Linked DNA regions of Rhodospirillum rubrum ATCC 11170. The protein of the gene in region 1 interacts with the protein of each later gene in a pairwise test. Links are inferred from orthologs where the notes say so. Each region holds a gene or a part of one and is shown in the gene's direction. Other genes may lie near its edges. The genes, in order: ptsN and trkA.

The links.
Region 2: the proteins of ptsN (region 1) and trkA interact in binary tests that used the Escherichia coli proteins (3 or more experiments, as listed by UniProt). The link is inferred for Rhodospirillum rubrum ATCC 11170 from one-to-one orthologs.

Annotation. Positions count from the first base shown.
Region 1 is NC_007643.1:8,086-11,202, reverse strand. The notes cover bases 1-2,797. They hold ptsN (PTS IIA-like nitrogen regulatory protein PtsN), read left to right. Parts: upstream 1-1,065; coding sequence 1,066-1,530; downstream 1,531-2,797. Other genes in these bases: RRU_RS00030 (ImmA/IrrE family metallo-endopeptidase), read right to left, coding at 2,546-2,797; RRU_RS00035 (hypothetical protein), read left to right, coding at 2,141-2,440; RRU_RS00040 (hypothetical protein), read left to right, coding at 1,789-1,995; rpoN (RNA polymerase factor sigma-54), read left to right, coding at 1-676. In the rest of the region: more of RRU_RS00030, read right to left, coding at 2,798-3,117. UniProt on the Escherichia coli protein: Seems to have a role in regulating nitrogen assimilation.
Region 2 is NC_007643.1:1,972,159-1,975,460, forward strand. The notes cover bases 40-3,021. They hold trkA (Trk system potassium transporter TrkA), read left to right. Parts: upstream 40-833; coding sequence 834-2,210; downstream 2,211-3,021. Other genes in these bases: RRU_RS08720 (sigma-54-dependent transcriptional regulator), read left to right, coding at 40-802; RRU_RS08730 (D-amino-acid transaminase), read left to right, coding at 2,406-3,021. Also shown: more of RRU_RS08720, read left to right, coding at 1-39; more of RRU_RS08730, read left to right, coding at 3,022-3,281; RRU_RS08735 (HAD family hydrolase), read left to right, coding at 3,271-3,302. UniProt on the Escherichia coli protein: Part of the constitutive potassium transport systems TrkG and TrkH. May regulate the transport activity of TrkG and TrkH systems. Binds to NAD(+) and NADH.

The DNA of each region.
Region 1 (3,117 bases):
GGCGCTGCGCTTTGAAAACACCCTGACCCAGCCGGTGATCCCCGATGTGCTGATGCGCCCCGATCCGGCGGGGGGCTGGCTGGTCGAACTCAACAGCGAAACCCTGCCCCGCGTGCTGATCAACAACCGCTATCACGCCCGGTTGAGCCGCAGCGGCGACAAGGAAACCCGAACGTTCTTGTCGGAGAATCTGGCCACCGCCAATTGGCTGGTGAAATCCCTCGACCAGCGGGCCAATACCATCTTGAAGGTGGCGACCGAACTGGTCCGCCAGCAGGACGCCTTCTTCCTGCATGGCGTTCGTCACCTGCGGCCGCTGATCCTGCGCGACATCGCCGAGGCGATCGAAATGCACGAAAGCACGGTCAGCCGGGTGACCAGTAATAAATACATCGCTAGCCCGCGCGGTATTTTCGAGCTCAAGTATTTCTTCACCCAGGCGATCGGCGCCGCCGACGGCGGAGAAAGCCATTCGGCGGAAGCGGTGCGCGATCGCATTCGCTCTCTGATTGAAGCTGAGAGCCCCGATCAGGTATTGTCCGACGACAAACTCGTCGATATCCTGCGCACCGACGGCATCGACATCGCCCGGCGAACGGTGGCTAAATATCGGGAAGGAATGCGGATCGCCTCGTCGGTGCGCCGCAAAAAGGAAAAATCGGGGCGCCTACCTTGACCACCCCCGCCGGCCTTCTGATATCCTCTCGACAGGAGATCTCCAGTGCCAAACAAGCCTATGCCCTTTCCCCGACTTGACAGGGCCCAAAGCCGCGCATAATGTCCGCGACCGCTGAATAGCCTCTGCTTAGTGGCTTTTCAGGGGAAAAGAATTGCCCGTTGTCTTTGGGAATCGCTTGGTTATCCCTATCTGGAATCAGCGACTCCTAGGCCGGGAAATTCGGTTTTGAAGGTGCAGCACGCCGACGGCTCGCGTCGGCGATCTGGTTCGATCGGGCGCCGATCCGGCACCGATCGAGGGACAGCGACCCGTTCCACCACGGGAACACCCCGCGAAAGGGAACGCGGCCCTCCCCAGGGACGGCCCGGGTTGCAAGAGGAACCGGCATGGAGATTACCGACCTCATTACGCCTGACAGCATCATCGCCAATCTGCGCGTGTCCAGCAAAAAGCAGGCCCTGCAGGAACTGGCGAAGCGTGCTGCCGAGCTTACCGGACAGCACGAGCGCGCTATTTTCGACGTGCTGCTGGAACGGGAAAGGCTGGGAACCACGGGCGTGGGCAATGGCATCGCCATACCCCATGGCAAATTGGCCAGTCTTTCGGGGTTACACGGCCTGTTCGCCCGTCTCGAGGAGCCGATCGACTTCGATTCCATCGATGATCAGCCCGTGGATCTGGTGTTCTTGCTGCTCGCCCCGGAAGCGGCGGGGGCTGATCACCTGAAGGCCTTGGCCCGGGTTTCCCGGTTGCTGCGCGACCGTTCGATTTGCGAGAAGCTGCGCGGCACCAGCGACCCGGAGGCGCTCTATACGCTTCTGGCCCATTCCCAGGCCTCCCAGGCGGCCTGACGCTAGGCCTTCTCGCCGACCTGACGGCCGATGGCCGTCGCCGGGCCTTGCCTTTCGCGGAGCGCCCCGGCGCCCTGAAGGGCCCAACAGATCCCCAAAGGGCGCCCTTCTTGTCGGAAGCGGCGCCCTTCGGTCGTTTGGGGGCCCGATTTGGGTCTTTTTAACTTAAGGATATCTTGACCTCCCAGCCCGTTCTTCGGTTTATCAGGAGCAGAAGAACAAAAGGTCTTTACGACCTAGACGGGAAAGAGAGCGACTATGTCCCATGCTGTCCGCATTACGACCTCCATCGCCATTAGCGCCGTCGAGGCTTGGTGCGAGTCCAACTGCAAGGCGCCCTTCGATGTGCGCATCGCCGGCCTGTCGGACGACCTGCGCCGCAAGACCATCGAACTGTATTTCGAATCCGCCGAGGATCTCACGGCCTTCAAGGACTCCTACAAGACCATCGGCCGGGCCCATTAAGGCAGACCCTTTCGCCCGCCCGACCACGGCGGGGCGATGAGTCGCTCCTCGATCAAGAGTCGGGAGCCGGGTGAAAAAAGCATCTAGAGACTTTCCGCCATAGATGCGAAAGTCTTTATTCCTTTTGCCAACCGGAGGAAGGCCGATGGGTAGTCACGAACACCGACACCAGCACGACCACGACCACATCCACAGCCATCGCCATCCCCATACCCACGCCGATGGCACGACTCACACCCACGAGCATCAGCACGTCCACAGCCACGAGCATGGCCATCAGCACAGCCACCCCCACGACCATGGGGAGGCCGGCCCCGCCGCCGATGGCCACAGCCATCCGCCCGCCGGCCAGACCCACGACCACGACCACCCCAACCACGACCGCAAACCCCACGACCACACCCACGACCCCGCCGACCACGGCGACCACGACCATCCCCACTGAGGACCCGGCCAAACAAAACCCCCGCTGGCTTGCGCCAGCGGGGGTTTTCTGTGGGGGGAGTTTACAGGGTCTCTCATCGTGACAGCGGCGATCCCCTAAGCACGTTTAAACCGACGGATGGGATACCGCGCTTTCTGCCGGCCACCGAAAGGTGGTCTTCAAAGAGTTCAGGGTTGTCGCATAGGAAAGATGGGAGTCGTGTTGAAGCTGACCAACGATGATCCCCGGAGAAAGGGAGTGCTCTTTGGCAAAGGCCCGAATCCGCGGCGCTGAAAAATCGCCAGCGGCCGTGAAGGCCATCCACGCCGAGCGAGGAATAAGGGTGGTCGCCGCGAACACATTGGCTTCGCGCTCGCGCTGGGCGCTTTCCGGGGTCGGCGCCTCCCCTTTTTTCAGCTTTTCCTCAAGGATCAGCTTCTTTGGATGCAGCAGGACATGGCCGGCTTCATGGAAGAAAGTGAACCAAAGGTGATCATCCGTCTTATGACGCAGGCTAAGCTGGATCAGGGCCTTGTCTTTTGATAGCCAGCGGGTGGCGCCACTCAGGCATGTTTTGGGAAGCTCCGGGGTAAACACGACCGCGACCCCGACGCAGGCGCATCTCTCGATGAGACTCGGCTGAAAGACCTCCGGCGCTTCGCGCGTCAACTCCCGCACGCTCTTAAGAACCCGCCTAA
Region 2 (3,302 bases), 2.0 Mb from region 1 along the record:
CGCCATGCATCCTGACCGCATGGAGATCGAACTGCTCGGCGCCGAGCCGGGCAGTGGCGACGGCGCCGATTCCTATCGTAAGATCGGCCTGTTCGAACAGGCCGACGGCGGCACCTTGCTGCTTGACGAGGTCGCCGACATGCCCCTGGAAACCCAGGGCAAGATCGTGCGCATCCTGCAGGACCAAAGCTTCGAGCGGGTCGGCGGCGGGCGGCGGATCCGTGTCGATGTCCGGGTGATCGCCAGCACCAACCGCGATCTGGCCCAGGAGATCGCCCTTGGCCGCTTCCGCGAGGATCTCTACTACCGGCTGAACGTCGTGCCGATCCGCCTGCCGGCCCTGCGCGAGCGCCGCGAGGACATCACGCCCTTGGCCCTGCATTTCATGGACCGCGCCGCCTCCAGCGCCGGCCTGCCGCCCCGGCCCTTCGGCGAGGACGCCCTGGCCGCCTTGCAAAGCTATGACTGGCCGGGCAATGTCCGCCAGCTGCGCAATGTCGTTGACTGGTTGCTGATCATGGCGCCCGGCGAGGCACGCGAGGCGATCCGCGCCGATATGCTGCCCGCCGAGATCGGTTCGGTCACCCCCGATTCCCTGCGCCTCGATCGCTCGGGCGAGATCATGACCCTGCCCCTGCGCGAGGCCCGGGAAATGTTCGAGCGCGATTATCTGATCGCCCAGGTCACGCGCTTTGGCGGCAATGTGTCGAAAACCGCCGAATTCGTTGGCATGGAGCGCTCGGCCCTGCACCGCAAGCTTAAAAGCCTGGGGGTGGGCGGATCCGATCGCCAGAAGGTATGACCCATTTTGTTCCCTTAAGGACCCTCCGGCCATGAAAGTCATCGTTTGCGGCGCCGGACAGGTCGGCTTTTCCATCGCCCGCTATCTCGCCGCCGAGAACAACGACGTGACGGTGGTCGATCAGCGCCCCGAGCTGATCCGCTCGATCTCCGACACCCTCGATGTCCAGGCGCTGGTCGGCTATGCCTCCCATCCCGGGGTGCTGGAAAAGGCCGGGGCCGAGGACGCCGACATGCTGATCGCCGTGACCCATGCCGATGAGGTCAATATGGTGGCCTGTCAGGTCGCCCATTCGCTGTTCAACGTGCCGACCAAGATCGCCCGCGTGCGCAACCAGAATTATCTTCAGCCCCATTGGGCCAATCTGTTCTCGCGCGAGAACATGCCGATCGACGTCATCATCAGCCCGGAGATCGAGGTGGCGCGCGCCATCATCCGCCGTCTCCAGGTGCCCGGGGCCATGGATATCATTCCGCTGGCCGGCGACCGGGTGCGGCTGATCGGCGTGCGCTGCACCGAGAACACCCCGGTCGTTCATACGCCGCTGCGCCAGCTCACCCAGTTGTTCCCCGAGCTCAACATCGTCGTCGTCGGCATCGTGCGCAACGACCGGGCGATCGTGCCGAGCGCCGAGGATCAGATGCTGCCCGGCGACGAGGTCTATTTCGTCGTTTCCACCGACCGCACCCAACGCGCCCTGTCGGCCTTTGGCCACGAGGAGACGGCGGCGCGCCGCGTGCTGATTTTCGGTGGCGGCAATGTCGGGCTGTTCCTGGCCCAGGCGCTGGAACGCGATTTTCCCCAGGTCAGCGCCAAGATCATCGAGAACAACAAGGAACGCGCCCAGCATGTCGCCAAGACCCTGGACCGCACCATGGTGCTGCTGGGCGACGCCCTCAATCCCGAGATGCTGGAAGAGGCCGGGGTGGCCCAGGCCGAGACCGTGGTCGCCGTCAGCAATGACGACGAGACCAATATCCTGGCCTCGCTGCTGGCCAAGCGCTATGGCTGCCAGCGGGCGATCACGCTGATCAATAAATCCACCTATAATTCCCTGGTCGGCACCGTCGGCGTCGATGTGGTGGTCAATCCGCGCACCATCACCGTGTCCAAGATCCTCCAGCATGTCCGGCGCGGCCGCATCCACAGCGTCCATTCCCTGCACGAGGGCTTTGGCGAGTTGATCGAGGCCGATGCCCTTGACACCTCGCCGCTGGTCGGCAAGCCGCTCAAGGATGTCAATCTTCCCGCCGGCGTGCTGCTGGGCGCCATCGTGCGCGGCACCCAGGTGATCAGCCCGCGCGGCACCACGGTGATCCAGGGCGGCGACCGCATCATCCTGTTCGCCTCGACCGCGGCGATCAAAAAGGTTGAAAAGATGTTTTCCGTTCGCATCGAGTTCTTCTGAACCCGATAGGCGGGCAAATCGCCGTTACGATCCGTTCCCGATTGCGAGGGGATTTGCTCTGGGCGTATTTTTCGGCAAAGAGGGTACCCGCCCTTCGCCGAAGGTGCTTAAATCCGCTGTCCCGATCGATCCTGGGCCCGGCGCGTGTAGCGCATCGGGTTCTCCCACACATTCGCTCCCGGAGTGCGCGCAGTCATGTCCCGCATCGCCTATGTCAACGGTCAGTATGTGCTTCATCGCGACGCCGCGGTCCATATCGAGGATCGCGGCTACCAGTTTTCCGACGGTATCTACGAGGTGACGGCCATCTATAAGGGCCGGCCCGTGGATAACGACGGCCATTGGGACCGCCTGGAGCGCTCGCTGCGCGAACTGAGGATCGACATGCCGATGACCCGGGGCGGCCTTGATCTGGTCGCGCGCGAGGTGGTTCGCCGCAACCGCGTGCGCAACGGCATCATCTATATCCAGATCACCCGGGGCGTCTCGCCGCGCAACCATCCCTTTCCCAAGGACACCCCGCCGTCGATCGTCATGACGGCGCGCCACGGCCTGGGCTCGAAGCCCGAAGTCGCCGCCAAGGGCGTCAGCCTGATCAGCCATCCCGATATCCGCTGGGGCCGGCGCGACATCAAGACCGTTTCGCTGCTGCCCAACGTGCTGGCCAAGCAGGCCGCCTATGAGCAGCACGCCTATGAGGCGATCCTGGTCGGACCCGATGGCATGGTCAGCGAATGCTCGTCGTCCAACGCCTGGATCGTCACCAAGGATGGCGCCCTGGTCACCCGGCCGCTGTCCAACGACATTCTCGGCGGCATCACCCGCAAGCGGCTGATCGATCTGGCCGACGCCGAGGGGCTGCGGGTCGAGGAGCGGTCGTTCTCCCTCGACGAGGCCAAGGCCGCCCGCGAGGTCTTCGTTTCCTCGACCAGTTCCTTCGCCATGCCGGTGGTCCGCATCGACGACAGCGTCATCGGCAATGGCCACCCCGGCAGCATCGTGACCAATCTGCGCGCCCGCTATTTCGACTTCCTCGAGTCGGCAAGCGGTCCGCTGTGGTATGGCCACTGATCCCGTGAGCATGGGTCTTTC